2 regions of the Comamonas sp. Z1 genome follow, and region 1 is predicted to be linked to the other one. Evidence: predicted binding sites of a transcription regulator. Region 1 holds the regulator's gene; the other holds the start of a gene.
The links. Region 1 encodes FNR, which switches genes on or off when oxygen is low (the NO sensors DNR and NnrR bind a similar motif). Its sites were predicted from a motif close to TTGATNNNNATCAA; they were not measured.
Positions count from the first base shown of each region.

Region 2: cydD (thiol reductant ABC exporter subunit CydD) is a predicted target of FNR. The motif match lies at 3,031-3,044, and genes of this name have one in related genera.

Region 1 covers NZ_VOQT01000001.1:487,063-495,095, forward strand. The annotation lists gene hemN (oxygen-independent coproporphyrinogen III oxidase) at 1-1,319, opposite strand, end outside; gene fnr (fumarate/nitrate reduction transcriptional regulator Fnr) at 1,588-2,310, shown strand; gene FSY45_RS02170 (hypothetical protein) at 2,374-2,637, opposite strand; gene FSY45_RS02175 (FixH family protein) at 2,895-3,200, opposite strand; gene ccoG (cytochrome c oxidase accessory protein CcoG) at 3,327-4,769, opposite strand; gene ccoP (cytochrome-c oxidase, cbb3-type subunit III) at 4,852-5,763, opposite strand; gene FSY45_RS02190 (CcoQ/FixQ family Cbb3-type cytochrome c oxidase assembly chaperone) at 5,791-5,928, opposite strand; gene ccoO (cytochrome-c oxidase, cbb3-type subunit II) at 5,946-6,578, opposite strand; gene ccoN (cytochrome-c oxidase, cbb3-type subunit I) at 6,598-8,033, opposite strand, start outside.
Region 2 covers NZ_VOQT01000033.1:864-8,896, forward strand. The annotation lists gene FSY45_RS26415 (electron transfer flavoprotein subunit alpha/FixB family protein) at 1-395, shown strand, start outside; gene FSY45_RS26420 (ABC transporter substrate-binding protein) at 536-1,666, shown strand; gene FSY45_RS26425 (nitronate monooxygenase family protein) at 1,950-2,906, shown strand; gene cydD (thiol reductant ABC exporter subunit CydD) at 3,147-4,892, shown strand; gene FSY45_RS26435 (amino acid ABC transporter ATP-binding/permease protein) at 4,889-6,613, shown strand; gene FSY45_RS26440 (cytochrome ubiquinol oxidase subunit I) at 6,645-8,033, shown strand, end outside.

The DNA.
Region 1 (8,033 bases):
GCTACTCCGCGCACAAAAAACCAGCCCAGGCCAGTGACCTTGAAGCCCTCGGCGGACAGCTCGACCAAGCCGTTGCGCTGCATCTCTGCCAGCGCATCCAGCTCCGCAGCGAAGTATTCGCGGAAATTGATAAGCCAGGCCTGCTCCATGGGCTCATACAGGACGGAGCCCTGGCACATGATGGACATGATGACGGCTCTGCGCACCAGATCGTCACGTGAAAGTGCCAGTCCGCGCTGCACGGGCAACATGCCGCCATCGACGGCATCGTAATACTCTTCAAGAGTCTTGACGTTCTGGCTGTAGGTCGCGCCCACCTTGCCGATAGCCGATACGCCCAGTGCAATCAGATCGCAATCAGGCTGGGTGCTGTAGCCCTGAAAATTGCGATGCAGGCGCCCCTGGCGCTTGGCAATGGCCAAAGAGTCGTCAGGCAGCGCAAAGTGGTCCATGCCTACATAGACATAACCGCCATCCATGAATGCATCAATTGCGCCGGAGAGCATGTTCAGCTTGTCCTGCCCCATGGGCAGGTCTGCCGATTCGATGCGCCTTTGCGGCTTGAAGCGCTCGGGCAGATGCGCATAGGCATACAGTGCAATGCGATCGGGGCGCAGCTCATTGACCTGTGCCAGCGTGCGCGCAAAAGACTCGGGCGTCTGCCTGGGCAAACCGTAGATCAGGTCCACATTGATGGAGACAAAGCCCAGGCGGCGCGCCTCGGCCACCAGCGCAAATACTTGCTCGGCGGGCTGCTCGCGGTGCACCGCTTTCTGCACCGCGGGATCAAAGTCCTGCACGCCAAAGCTCAGGCGATTGAACCCCATGTCCTTGAGAGCTCTCAGCCGCTCGTTGCTGACGGTGCGCGGATCGACCTCGATGGAGTACTCGCCCGCGGGATCCAGCTTGAAATGTTCACGCATCAAGACCATCAGCTGCTGCAACTCGGCATCGCTGAAAAAGGTCGGTGTGCCTCCGCCCAGATGCAGCTGGCTTACGAGCTGGCCTTTGCCGCAATGCTCGGTATGCATGGCCAGCTCGCGGCTCAAGTAGTCCAGATACTCGGCAGCCTTCTCATGATGCTTGGTCACGATCTTGTTGCAGGCGCAGTAATAGCAAAGCGACTCACAGAACGGCACATGCACATAAACGGACAGGGGCAAAGCGCGCGAGCCAGAATGCGTCTTGCGCTGCTTGAGTGCCAGTATGTAGTCGTCTGCACCAAAAGCCTCAACAAAACGGTCGGCTGTTGGGAACGATGTGTAGCGTGGGCCGGGGATATCAAAGCGGCTCAGCAACTCAGGCGTGACTGCGGTCATAACTGGGAGTTAGGGTGCGCCCACACTCTGTATAGAGCAGATTTCAATGGAAATCAGATCCTGAAAATCATGCCCAAAATAGGCAAAAGCGCATGTTTTTGAACGAATACAGGCAATGTGCCCCAAGGCAATCACCCTGTCCTTGATGAAAATCAAGAGACCTCAAGGCAAGTGCTGCGACAATTTGATCCATCTCATCTTCAACCACGAGGTCAATGACCAGCGCGACTCTCCACTCCGTGTCTGTCTGCGCCGTTGCAAAAAGCCCATGAATCTTCAGACCATCAAAGCATCCTGCTCCAACTGCAATCTGCGTGAACTGTGCATGCCCATGGGCCTGGACGATGAACAAATGGAGCGCATTGACGAGATTGTGGCCACGCGCCGCAAGGTCAAGCGCGGCGGTCTGCTGTTTCGCAATGGCGAAGAGTTCACCTCGCTGTATGCCATACGAACCGGCTTCTTCAAGACCAGCGTGGCCACCGAAGACGGACGCGATCAGGTCACAGGCTTTCAGATGGCTGGCGAAATCATTGGTCTGGACGGCATCGTCAACGACCACCACACTTGTGATGCCGTGGCCCTGGAAGACGCCGAGGTTTGCGTCATGCCGTTTGACAAACTGGAGCAGCTCTCGCGCGAGGTCACTGCCCTGCAGAACCATGTGCACAAGGTCATGAGCCGCGAAATCGTGCGCGAGCATGGCGTGATGCTGCTGCTGGGCAGCATGCGTGCCGAAGAGCGCCTGGCGGCCTTTGTGTTGAACCTGGTCCAGCGCCTGTCGGCACGCGGCTTTTCCAAGTCGGAACTGGTGCTGCGCATGACGCGCGAAGAAATCGGCAGTTACCTGGGCCTCAAGCTCGAGACCGTGAGCCGCACTTTCTCCAAATTTGCAGAGGAAGGCATTGTGGAAGTCAAGCAGCGCCACCTGCGCATCCTGGATACCGAGGCGCTCAAACGCATCGTCAACAGCCAGCAATGCCAGAACTGAACCGAGTCGACAGACACTCTCAAGACAAAGCCCGCGGACAGCGGGCTTTTTTGTCTGTGCGAATTAATCGGGCAGAGGCTCGGAAACGATGCCGCCATTGAGATCGCTGACGGAGCGCCCCAGCATCACCGTCATCGCACCTCCGATCAGGGTCACGACCCAGAAGGCAAAAAAAGCGACCGTATAGATGGCCTGGCGCGACCAGTCCAGGGGGGAGCCCAGCCAGTGCACATCCAGCGGGTCCACAAAGGCGAAAACCACCATCTCCATGATTGCCGCCGCCAGAAAGGCCGGCCAAACAATCCACATCCAGCGTCGAGCATCCATCCTGATTCTCCTTGGGCTGTGGGCTTGGTCATATTTTGCACAACAGTGGTGACCGTTCATGCAGGACTGCGGGCATGCACCGTGGCGGGAAACCCTGAACCACTCTCTTTTCAGTAGCATCCTGCGCCATCTGGATATCAAAAAACCATTTGCTTCTACATCAACGTTAGGCAGAGCATGCGCAACACGCTCTGATTTTGATATCGGCAACAAAAAAGGCCGCAAAAGCGACCTTGGCGGAGCAAGCGCCGGAGCGCTCAGCGATCCAGCGGATGGTCCTTGGCTGGCGTGGCCGCATGATTGCGGCCGGTGACTGCTGGGGCCAGGCTTTTTTCACTTTCGCTCAGGCGCTGGTTGATTTCCATGCCATGGCGGTAGTAGTCAGGGTCAATCACGGGATCAGGCCTGCTCAGTGCGATGTATGCGGTGACAAAGCCGGCAATCACCACGATCACCGGGCCGGCGATGATGAGCCAGACATGGGCAAACTTCCACCAGGGCTTGCCGTCCTCGGGGTGGATGATCTTGGCCGTTTGCGAGACCTTGGCTTGTGCTGCCGACATGATGAAACCTCTTTCCAAAATTCTGACCACCCAGACACACACGGCAGGGTGGCATAAATTGTTGCCGATTGGCGGTGCCCTTGTCCGGCCTCCGTGATGGCTCACGAAGACCGTCAAGACCTGGCATTAACGCGGCACCAGGAACACCGTCTTCTCGGAAATACGCCCTGCTCCGGCAGTCACTGCATCCACATTGAAGTGTACGGGGTGCGAGCCGGGAGTTGCTGAGCCATACGGAATCTGCAGCCGCACCGCAATGCCGCGCGTCTCTGCAGGGCCAACGCTCACTTCCTGCTCGGATGCGACTTCCAGATTCTCCAGGCCCACGGCGCTGATACGGTAGCGCTGCTCGGACTCGGTGGCGTTCATGATCTGCAGACGGTAGACGTTCTCCAGCTTGCCGCCCGCCACGATGCGCGAAAGCGCAGCACGGTCGCGAATCACATCGACCTTGAGCGGCTCGCGCAGCACCAGACTGGCGATCATGGCAGCGCTGAGGGCCACCAGCACGGCCGAGTAGATCAGCACACGCGGGCGGAAAATGCGGCGAATCACCTGCACCTGCTTCCAGGCCTTGGCCACGGCATTCTGAGTGGTCAACCGGATCAGGCCACGCGGATACTCCATCTTGTCCATCACGGAGTTGCAGGCATCGACGCACAGACCGCAGCCGATGCATTCGTACTGCAACCCTTTGCGGATATCGATGCCCACGGGGCAGACCTGAACGCAAAGCTTGCAATCTATGCAGTCCCCCAGGCCCTGTGCCTTGTAGTCGACGTCTTTCTTGCGCGGGCCGCGAGCTTCACCACGTTCGGCGTCGTAGCTGACGATCATGGTGTCCTTGTCAAACATGGCACTCTGAAAGCGTGCATAGGGACACATGTACTTGCAGACCTGCTCGCGCATATAGCCGGCGTTGCCGTAGGTGGCGAAACCGTAGAACGCCACCCAGAAAATCTGCCAGCTGCCCTGGAAGGCCATCAACTCCACACCCAACTCACGGATGGGCACGAAGTAGCCGACAAAGGTGAAACCTGTCCAAAGAGACAGAGCGATCCAGAGAAACTGCTTGAGCGACTTTTTCCAGATCTTCTCCAAAGTCCAGCCGCTCTTGTCGATACGCATGCGGGCACTGCGATCGCCTTCGACCTTGCTTTCGATCCACATGAAGATCTCGGTGTAGACCGTCTGCGGACAGGAGAAGCCACACCACAGACGCCCGGCTACGGCGGTAAACAGGAACAGCCCCAGTGCGCTGATGATCAGCAGCCCCGTCAGATAGATGAAGTCCTGCGGGTACAGCACCAGTCCGAACAGATAGAAGCGCCGGGCCCCCAGATCGAACAGCACCATCTGGCGCTCGCCCCACTGCAGCCAGGGCAGGCCGTAGAAGACGATCTGGGTCAGAAACACCATGGCCCAGCGCCAACGTGAGAACACGCCGCTAATAGAGCGTGAGTACACTTTTTGCTCGGAAGCGAACATAGGCACCAACTCAGGCCCACCCTCATGAGGCTCAGGCGTGATCGGTATGACTTTTCGGGGCTTCCCCTGATCGCACGGCATCGCAGTTCCTTAATATTTTTGTAATTACTGAAAATTGAAACGCGAAAAAGGCGGTGCCAGGGCACCGCCTTTTAAAAACGCATTACTTCTGGTTTTGCGTATTCGAAAGACTCCAGACATAGGAAGCCAGCACGGCAATTTGCGCCTCCGTCAACTTCTCTTTCTGGGCAGGCATCTCATTGTGCTTGCCGTTGTTGACGATGTTGACGATTGCCGCCTCACCCCAGCCATGCAGCCAGATGTCATCGGTCAGGTTAGGAGCTCCCAGCGCGGGGTTGCCCTTGCCGTCCATGCCGTGACAAGCCGCACAGGCCACGAATTTGGACTTGCCCTGCGAAGCCTTGACGGCATCGTGAGGGCTGCCCGACAGGCTCAGCACATAGTGCGCCACGTTGCGCACATCCTCCGCCGAGCCCACGGCTGCCGCCATGGGCGGCATCATGCCGATACGGCCGTTGGTGATGGTCTCCCTGATCTTCTCGGGAGATCCGCCATGCAACCAGTCGCCGTCCGCCAGATTCGGGAAGGACTTGCTGCCGCGAGCGTCAGAGCCGTGGCATTGCGCACAGTTGTTCATGAACAGACGCTCGCCAATGGCCATGGCCTGAGGGTCCTTGGCCATTTCTTCGGTGGGCATGCTGGTGAACTTGGCATACAGAGGCTCCAGGTCCGCCTTGGCCTTGGCCATTTCCTTGTCGTAGGCGCCGGTCTGACTCCAGTCCAGCTTGCCGCCGAAGCCGCCCAGACCTGGGTAGACCACAAGATAGCCCAGGCTGAAAACCACGGTGATCACGAACAGACCCATCCACCACTTGGGCATGGGGTTGTTAAGTTCACGCAGGTCTTCGTCCCAGACATGGCCTGTGGTGTTGTCGCCCGAGGGAACGACCTTCTTGCGGGCCACCAGAATCAGCAGCAGCAAGCAGCCAAAGATGCCGATCAGCGTAATCGCCGCGACATACACCGACCAGAAATTGTTAATGAAATCGCTCATGGGATGTTCTCGTTGTGGTGATCAGACTCAGTCTTCCAGGAATGGAACCTGAGCTGCCTCGTCAAAACGGGCCTGGTTGCGGCGGGCATACGCCCACCACCAGATGCCCACGAAACACGCCAGCGATGCCAGCGTGGCCACGATACGCATGGTGGTGATATCCATTTCCAGCCCTTTCTCTCTTACTTGACGGCGCGACCAAGGACCTGCAGATAGGCAATCACTGCCTCCATCTCTGTCTTGTCCTTGACCTCGGCCTGAGCACCGGCGATTTCCGCATCGGTGTACGGCACGCCCACCTTGCGCAGCGCGCTCATGCGCGTTGCCACGGCCGTGTCATCCACCTTGTTGGCTTCCAGCCAGGGGTAAGCAGGCATGTTGGACTCGGGCACCACGTCACGCGGGTTGTTCAGGTGGATGCGATGCCATTCGTCGCTGTACTTGCCGCCCACGCGATGCAGGTCGGGGCCAGTACGTTTGGAGCCCCACTGGAAGGGGTGGTCGTAGACGAACTCGCCAGCCACCGAGTAGTGGCCGTAGCGCATGGTCTCGGCGCGGAAGGGACGGATCATCTGCGAGTGGCAGTTGTAGCAACCCTCGCGCAGATAGACGTCACGCCCCATCAGCTGCAACGGCGTGTAGGGCTTGAGACCCGCCACGGCTTCGGTCGTGGACTTCTGGAAGAACAGCGGCACGATTTCCACCAGGCCGCCAATGGTCAGCACGAACAGCGTCAGCGCGATCAGCAAAAAGTTGCTGGTCTCGATCTTCTCGTGCGAAAAGCTCTTGGGAGCTGCGTTATTTTGATCAGACATTGCTTTTGCTCCTCAATGCTCAGGCGTGAGCCACCACGGCAGGCACTGCCACCTTGACGGAACGGCCGGCCATTGCGGTCTTCCAGGTGTTCCATGCCATCACCAGCATGCCGCCCAGATACAGCAGACCGCCAGTCACGCGAATCACATAGAAGGGATAGGTCGCCTTCACGCTTTCCACGAAGGTGTAGGTCAGCGTGCCGTCGGGGTTGACAGCGCGCCACATCAGGCCCTGCATCACACCGGCAATCCACATTGCTGCGATGTACAGCACGATGCCGATGGTCGCCATCCAGAAGTGCAGCTCGATCGCGGGCACGGAGTGCATCTTCTCGCGGCCGAACAGACGGGGGATCAGGTAGTACAGAGAGCCCATGGTGATCAGACCCACCCAGCCCAGAGCGCCGGAGTGCACGTGGCCCACGGTCCAATCGGTGTAGTGGCTCAGCGCGTTCACGGTCTTGATGGCCATCATCGGGCCTTCGAAGGTGGACATGCCGTAGAACGACAGGGACACGATCAGGAAACGCAGGATGGGATCGTCGCGCAGCTTGTGCCAGGCACCCGACAGCGTCATGATGCCGTTGATCATGCCGCCCCAGCTGGGAGCCAGCAGGATCAGCGAAAACACCATGCCCACGGACTGGGTCCAGTCAGGCAAAGCGGTGTAGTGCAGGTGGTGAGGACCCGCCCACATGTACGTGAAGATCAGCGCCCAGAAGTGCACGATCGACAGGCGATACGAATACACGGGACGGCCCGCCTGCTTGGGGATGAAGTAATACATCATGCCCAGGAAGCCGGCGGTCAGGAAGAAGCCCACGGCATTGTGCCCGTACCACCACTGAACCATCGCGTCCTGCACGCCGGCGTATGCCGAGTAGCTCTTCATCCAGCCGGCGGGGATGGAAATATTGTTGACGATGTGCAGCAGGGCCACGGCCAGAATGAAAGCACCGAAGAACCAGTTGGCCACATAGATGTGCTTGACCTTGCGGATACCGATAGTGCCGAAGAACACGATGGCATAGGACACCCAGGTCACGGCAATCAGCAAGTCCAGAGGCCATTCCAGCTCGGCGTATTCCTTGCCCTGGGTGTAACCCAGAGGCAGGCTGATGGCTGCGCCGACGATAACCAGTTGCCAGGCCCAGAAAGTCAGGCTAGCCAACTTGGGCATGAACAGCTTGGTCTGGCAGGTGCGTTGCACCACGTAGTAGCTGGTCGCGAACAGCGCCGAGCCACCAAAAGCGAAGATCACGGCATTGGTATGCAGCGGACGCAGACGTCCGTAGCTCAGCCATGGAATGCCGAAGTTGAGTTCCGGCCAGGCCAGCTGGGACGCGATAAACACGCCCACCGCCATACCTACCACCCCCCATACCACGGCCATGATAGAGAACTGTCTTACGACGGTGTCGTCGTAATAGACAGCATTGTTATTTGTTGCTTCCA
Region 2 (8,033 bases), on a different contig from region 1:
GCCGCGAAGTGACCAAGAGCGATCGTCCCGAGCTGACGGCAGCCAAGATCATCGTCTCCGGTGGCCGTGCTCTGGGCTCGGCCGAGAAGTTCACCGAAGTGATCACTCCCCTGGCCGACAAGCTGGGTGCGGCCATCGGTGCCAGCCGTGCGGCCGTTGATGCGGGCTACGCGCCCAACGACCTGCAAGTGGGCCAGACGGGCAAGATCGTGGCGCCCCAGCTGTACATTGCCTGCGGCATCTCGGGGGCGATCCAGCATCTGGCGGGCATGAAGGATTCCAAGGTGATCGTGGCGATCAACAAGGACCCCGAAGCACCGATCTTCTCGGTGGCCGATTACGGTCTGGAAGCCGATCTGTTCACGGCCGTGCCCGAACTGGTCAACGCGCTGTAATTTGGCGCACATCAAAAGAGGGGCTTCAAGCCCCTCTTTTTCCATGGGCGCCTGGCTCGTACAGGTCAGGTCATCAACAATAATTCGGCAGCTGCATGGGCGCTTCAGACCCACTGCATTGATGGAGAGGGAGACGCTGAATGAATCGCAAGCATTGGGTGTTGGCGCGAGCCGGTTTGGTCGCGATGTGTGCAGGTGCTGCTTTGGTGGCGCAGGCCTGGACGGTTGGGCAGGTGGCCCCGATGTCGGGGGCCGAAGCCAGTCAGGGGCGGGCCTATGCGCAGGGCATGCGTCTGTACTTTGACCAGATCAACAAGGCTGGTGGTGTGCAGGGCCAACCTGTGGAGCTGGCTGTGCTCGATGATGTGGGCCACCCTGAAGAGACCGTGACCAAGACGCGCAAGCTGCTGAGCGAATCCAAGCCCGTGGTGCTGGCAGGCTATTTCGGCAACCGCAATCTCTCGGCCTTGCTGGAGAGCAAGGCTCTGGATGGCTCGCAGATTCCGCTGGTGGGCTATCAGAGCACGGACACCCGTGTGCTGGCATCGCCGCAGATGTTCTCCACGCGTGCAGGGCTTGCCGAGCAGGTCGCAAAGATTTCCACCCACCTGGCCACCGTCGGCATCACGCGGCTGGCGTTGGTGTTCGAGGAGCGTCCCGATGCGCAGGAGCTGACGGCCTTGGTGATCAAGGCCGTGAACCCCAGCGGGGCCAAGCTGGTCGCATCGGCCATGCTCAAGAGCCGGGGTGGCTCGGACAAGGCTGTGCAGGAACTGCAGGCCGCGAAGACTTCGCCTCAAGCCATTCTCTTGGTGGCTTCCAGCCCTGCCACGGCGGCATTTGTCGAGGCATATCGCATGGAGGGGGGCACCGCCCAGGTCTATGCCACCGCCGAGGCCGATATCGAGCAGTTGGCAAAGCGTCTTCCTGTGGAGTACATGAGCGGTCTGTCGATTGCCCAGGTTGTGCCCAGTCCCTACAAGGTCTCGGGCAAGCTCAACAAGGAGTTTCGCGACGCGACGATTGCTGCAGGCAAGACCCTGGACGTTCCGGTGAGCTTTGCCATGATGGAAGGCTATGTGAATGCCAAAGTCATCGTGGAGGCCATGCGCCGAAGCCAGCCGGTGACGCCGGAAAAAATGAGTGCCGCCTTGCGCGGACTGGAGTCCTATGACCTGGGTGGCTACTGGGTGAACTTCAAGCCCGGGCAAGTGGGATCCAAATATGTGGACCTGTCCATCGTCAATGCCGCCGGGCGTGTGACGCAGTAAGAAATCAAGGCCTGACGCGGCATCGCGTTCAGGCCTTTTTTGTGGCCGCTCCCATCACGATGATCCTCCGGACACAGAGAAAGCAAAAACTGTTGCCCTGGGGACAGGGAGTGGCGCCATGGCAGGCGAAACTGGCCAAAGGCCAGTCGGACGGCTTCACCGTCGGCACAGGGGTGCAAACAGTGAGCCGTCCTTTGAACTGCTTCTGAAATAAGAGCTGCCGGCGTATCTGGAACAAACGCTGCAGCCCTTTTTATTTATAAAACAAAGAAGGAGACAACATATGTCCAAGCTGCCACCTGCCCTCAAAAAGCTGGCTCTGCCTGTCATCGGCTCGCCGCTTTTCATCATCAGCAATCCCAAGCTTGTCATCGAGCAGTGCAAGGCCGGTATCGTCGGCTCCATGCCTTCTCTCAATGCCCGCCCGGCCGAGCAACTGGAGGACTGGCTGGCAGAGATCACCGAGACTCTGGCGGCCTGGGACAGGGCCCATCCCGATCGCCCTTCGGCACCATTCGCCATCAATCAGATCGTGCACAAGAGCAATGACCGTCTCGAGCACGACATGCAGGTCTGCGCCAAGTACAAGGTGCCCATCATCATCACCAGCCTGGGCGCGCGTGAGGATGTGAACCAGGCCGTGCATGGCTGGGGTGGTGTGGTGCTGCACGACATCATCAACAACAAGTTTGCGCGCAAGGCCATTGAAAAAGGTGCCGATGGCCTGATCGCCGTGGCAGCCGGTGCTGGCGGCCATGCGGGTGTGAAGAGTCCATTTGCCCTGGTGCAGGAAATTCGCCAATGGTTTGACGGCCCTCTGGCGCTGTCCGGCTCGATTGCCACGGGGGGGGCGGTTCTCGCGGCCCAGGCCATGGGTGCGGACTTTGCCTATATCGGATCGGCCTTCATTGCCACCGACGAGGCGCGCGCCGTAGAAGCCTACAAGCAGGCGATCGTCGAGGGCAGCTCCGACGACGTGGTCTACAGCAATCTGTTCACAGGCGTGCATGGCAACTATCTGGCACCTTCGATTCGTGCGGCCGGTCTGGATCCGGAAAACCTGCCCGAATCCGACCCCAGCAAGATGAATTTTGGCGGCGGTGCGCAAAAGGCCTGGAAAGATATCTGGGGCTGTGGCCAAGGTATCGGTGCCATTGACAAGGTGCAGTCCACGGCGGAGCTGGTGGCTCGCCTCAAGCGTGAGTACGCCGAAGCCAAGGCAAGCCTGCTGGTTGCCTGAGGCAGTTCACTATCTTCTGTGCCAACGGCGTCTTCGGACGCCGTTTTTTATGGGCGGTTTGCTCGCTTGATGTTGCTCAAGCACGACTTGTGCAAGGGTTAACCCTTGTTAAATTGCTTCGGAGTTGATGCGTATCAATGTAGGCCTGGTCCTGCAATTGGCTTTTGCATATCAAGTCATGATGATTATCAAAAGAAGAGTAGTATTCCGTTAATTTCAGTAAATACTGAAAATTAAGAAATGCAGTACACCACTTCTTCCTCCACCGACAACCAGGTCGATACAGCACATGCCGAGCTGGCGAGCGTCATCCGTCGCCCCAGCGCGGGTGCTGTGTGGCAGGTGCTTGCCGGGCTGATATGGCTGCCGCAGGCAGCCTTGCTGGCCTGGGCTGTGCAACTCATGGCCAACGGTCAGGGCATGGCGGCCGTCTGGCCCATGGCGGCTGGCGTGTTGTTGCTGGGCTTGCTGCGAGCCCGGGCAGAAGGCCATGGCGGCATGCTGGCCAACCGTGCAGCGCGCGTGCAGCTCAGCAGCTTGCGCGCCCGGGTGGCGCAGTCGCTGGCTCAGACATCGCCGCTGGACAAGAGCCGCCCAGCTTCCGGCCAGGCCGCCAGTGCCATGGCCGAGCAGGCCGAGGCCATTGTTCCGTGGCTGGCGCGTTACCAGAGCGCGATGTGGCGTGTGCGTTTGCTGCCCTTGGTGATTTTGGCTGCCGTGGCCTTGCAGTCATGGGTCGCTGCTCTGATTTTGATGGTTGCCGCGCCGCTGATTCCGCTTTTCATGGCGTTCGTGGGCTGGCGTGCCAAGGCGGCCAGCGAAGAGCAGATGCTGCAGCTCGGTCATATGAACGCTTTCTTGCTGGACCGCCTGCGCGGCTTAAGCACGCTGCGTGCTCTGCATGCCGTGGAGCTGACGGGCCAGCGGCTGCGTGACCATGCCGAAGACCTGCGCACCCGCACCATGCGCGTGCTGCGCATTGCCTTTCTGTCTTCTGCGGTGCTGGAGCTTTTCTCGGCACTGGGCGTGGCCATGGTGGCCGTCTATATAGGTTTTCACCTGCTGGGCACGCTGAATTTCGGCGCCTGGGGCGACAAGCTCGGTCTGGGCCAGGCCATGTTTGTGCTGCTGCTGGCGCCGGCATTTTTCGAGCCTTTGCGCGATCTCTCGGCCGTCTGGCATGACAGAGCTGCGGGCGAGGCCGCACTGCAGACCTTGCAGAGCATGCAGGCGCAGTCCATGCAGGCGCAGTCCATGCAGGTTGTCGGTGCGCAGCATGCCGCTGAAGCATCTCCGGTCGATGAGCAGTCATGGCCTGGCCAGCCTGTGTCCGTAAGCGTTTCGGAACTCAAGGTTCAGGTGCCAGGCAGTGACTCCAGCCTCGCGCCGCTGTCTTTGCACATACAGGCTGGCGAGCATGTGGCGCTGTGGAGTCCCAGCGGCAGCGGCAAGTCCGTGCTGCTGGCGCAGATTGCCGGCCTTTTGCCGGTACAGCAAGGCCGTATCGAAGTCGACCGGCAAACGCTTGATGCCGGCAGTGCTACCCAGCTGCGCCGGCGCATGGCCTGGCTGGGTCAGTTGCCCCATGTCTTTGCCGGCTCGGCCGCGCGCAATATTGCGCTGGGGCGACGTTCTGTAGGACCTGAACAGATTGCCGAAGCTACGCAGCTGGCGGCACTTGATGAGGCCCTGGCGCATCGCCCCGGCGCAAGCCTGGGTGAGGGCGGCGCAGGCCTTTCCGGTGGCGAGGTGGTGCGTTTGGCTCTGGCACGTATTGCCGCGCAGACACAGGCCGGACTGCTGCTGGTCGATGAACCTACTGCTCATCTCGATCCCGAGACAGCAGCCCAGATCACGCAGTCTCTGCGCCATCTGGCCAGGGGGCGCACCATGCTGGTCGCCACCCACGATGCACAGCTGGCCGCTGCCATGGATCGCGTGATCGAGTTGCCGCTGCTGCGACCGGCGCGGGAGCCGCAGCCATGAAGATGCAAACCATTTCAATGCGCGAGATGCTGAAGCTGCTGGGCCAGATGGCGCCGCGCAATCTCTGGCTGGGAGGTGCAGCCCTGGCAGCGCTTACGGTGCTGATGGGCATGGCATTGCTGGGCTTGTCGGGCTGGTTCATCACGGCCACGGCACTGGCCGGGCTGGTGCCTGCCACGGCCCTGGTGTTCGATGTGTTCATGCCGTCGGCCGGCATTCGCTTGCTGGCCGTGGGACGTACCGGTGCCCGCTATGCCGAGCGCCTGGTGACCCATGATGCCACGCTGGCCGTGCTGGCCGCTTTGCGCCAGAGACTGTTCCTGAGCTGGGCTCGCCCGCAGGCCGCCCGCCTGCTGCTGCAGCGCCCGGCAAGGCTGTTGCAGCGTCTGACCTCCGATGTGGATGCCCTGGACAATCTTTATCTGCGCCTGCTGGTGCCCGCCGTAGCGGCGCTGGGCGCGGCCTTGCTGGCGGCTCTGGCCTACGGATTCATGCGCTGGTGGCTGGGCCTGTTGACCCTGGCGTGGCTGCTGCTGACTGGCTGGGGCATCGCCCTGTGGCATGGTTTGCGCAGCCGCAAGGCTGCCGTACGCCGTGCCGTGGCACTGGAGGCCATGCGTGCCCAAACCGTGGATCTGGTTGCAGGCCAGACCGAGCTGCTGATGGCAGGCCAGTTGCCTGCCCAGGTGCAGCAAGTGCTGCACAGCGATGCGCGCTGCGCCCTGGCCGATGAGCGGCTTTATCAATCCGAAGCGGCTGCCGCCCAGGCTTATGGTGCGGTGTCGGCCATTACCTTGAGCGCATCCGTGCTGTTGATGGCCTGGTTGATGGAGCAGGGCCGCATCAACGCGCCGGTTGCTGCGCTGGGTATTTTGCTGGCACTGTCGGCAATGGAGCCGTTTGCAGCTCTGCGCAGAGGGGCAGAACAGGCCGGGCGTACCTGGCTGGCGCTGCGCAGGCTGGCTCCACCGCTGGTGGCCAAGGCCGAAGCGGCAGAGAGTCCGCAGCAGCCTGTGCAGAAGCTGGCCGTCAGCCTGCAGTCTGTCCGACTGCGTCAATTGGGTCCGATAGACCTGAACGTGCGCCAGGGCGAGCGCGTGGCGCTGATTGGCAGCAGCGGCGCAGGCAAGACCAGCTTGCTGCATTTGATGGCGGGTGAGCTGCAGCCGGACGAAGGCGTGGTTCAGGCCCGCGGCTGCAGCTGGATGACACAGAGAACCGAGCTTTTTCAGGACAGCCTGCGCAACAACCTGAGGCTTGCCGATGCCAAGGCCGACGATGAGCAGCTTTGGGGCGTCCTGCAGGCTGCAGGTCTCAGAAGCGACGTCATGGCCCTGCCACAGGGGCTGGACACCATGCTGGGTGAAGGCGGCCTGGGTCTGTCCGGAGGCCAGTCGCGCCGGCTGGCACTGGCCAGACTGCTGCTGAGCCCAGACCGCTGCTGGCTGCTTGATGAGGTGACCGAGGGACTGGATGCCGTCACTGCTGCCGATGTGCTGAAGCGGTTGGTGCAGGCGGCTGAGAGCGGCGCGCGAACGCTGATTTTTGCCACGCATTGGCAGCGTGAGGCGAGCCTCGCCGATCGCATTGTGTATCTGCAGGCAGGACAGGTGAGAGCGCAGGCCTTGCGCGGCACCCCAGAGTTTGAGCGGCTGATGGCAAGGCTGCGACCCGATGCGCTGGGTGCTGTTGCACCGCAGTCCATATGTTTTTCCGATTGATTTTTGAAGTACCGAGAGAAAGGACCTGACCATGGACCTCGATATCGTCGATTTATCGCGACTGCAGTTTGCGATAACGGCGCTCTACCACTTTCTGTTTGTGCCGCTGACACTGGGCCTGTCCATACTCGTTGCCATCATGGAAACGGTGTATGTGATGACCGGACGAGCCATCTGGCGCGACATGACCAAGTTCTGGGGCGTGCTGTTCGGCATCAACTTCGCCATGGGTGTGGCTACCGGCGTGGTGATGGAGTTCCAGTTCGGCATGAACTGGAGCTACTACAGCCACTATGTGGGCGACATCTTTGGTGCACCGCTGGCGATCGAGGGTTTGATGGCCTTCTTCATGGAGGCGACCTTTGTCGGCCTGTTCTTCTTTGGCTGGGATCGCCTCTCCAAGGTCAAGCACCTGATCGTCACCTGCCTGATGGCCGTAGGCACCAACTTCTCGGCGCTATGGATTCTGGTCGCCAATGGCTGGATGCAGAACCCCGTGGGTGCTACTTTCAACCCCCAGACCATGCGCATGGAAGTGAATGACTTCTTTGCCGTGCTCACCAATCCCGTGGCGCAGGCCAAGTTTGTGCACACGGTGTCGGCGGGTTATGTCATGGCCTCGCTGTTCGTGCTGGGTATTTCGGCCTGGTATCTGCTCAAGGGTCGTCATATCCATCTGGCCAAGCGCTCGATGACGGTGGCCGCATCCTTTGGTCTGGCTGCTTCGCTGTCGGTGGTGGTGCTGGGCGATGAGTCCGGCTATCTGTCATCCGAACACCAGAAGATGAAGCTGGCGTCGATCGAAGCTATGTGGGAGACCGAGCCCGCACCAGCTTCCTTCACGGCCTTTGGTTTCCCCGACCGCGAGGCGCGCGAGACCCACTTTGCCGTGCACATCCCATGGGTCATGGGCCTGATCGGTACGCGTTCGCTGGACACCCAAATTCCCGGCATCAACGAATTGGTCAAGAGTGCGGAGGGCAATATCCGCAACGGTATCGACGCCTATGACGCGCTGCAGACTATTCGCAAGGCCAGGACCGATGCCGAGATTCCCGCCGAGGCACGTCTGCGCTTTGAGAACAATGGCGCCAATCTGGGTTACGCCCTGCTGCTGATGCGCTATGTGGATGACCCACGCAAGGCGACCGAAGCACAGATCCACCAGGCGGCAATGGATACAGTGCCGCCGGTCGGTCCACTGTTCTGGACCTTCCGCATCATGGTGGCCTTGGGCATGTTCTTCATCGTGCTGACCGGCACCTTCTTCTGGCTGGCTGCCCGCCACAGGCTTGAGGCCTACCCCTGGCTGCTCAAAGTTGCCGTGTTCTCGATTCCGCTGCCCTGGATCGCCGCCGAATGTGGCTGGGTGGTGGCCGAGCTGGGTCGTCAGCCCTGGATCATCGAAGGCGTGCTGCCC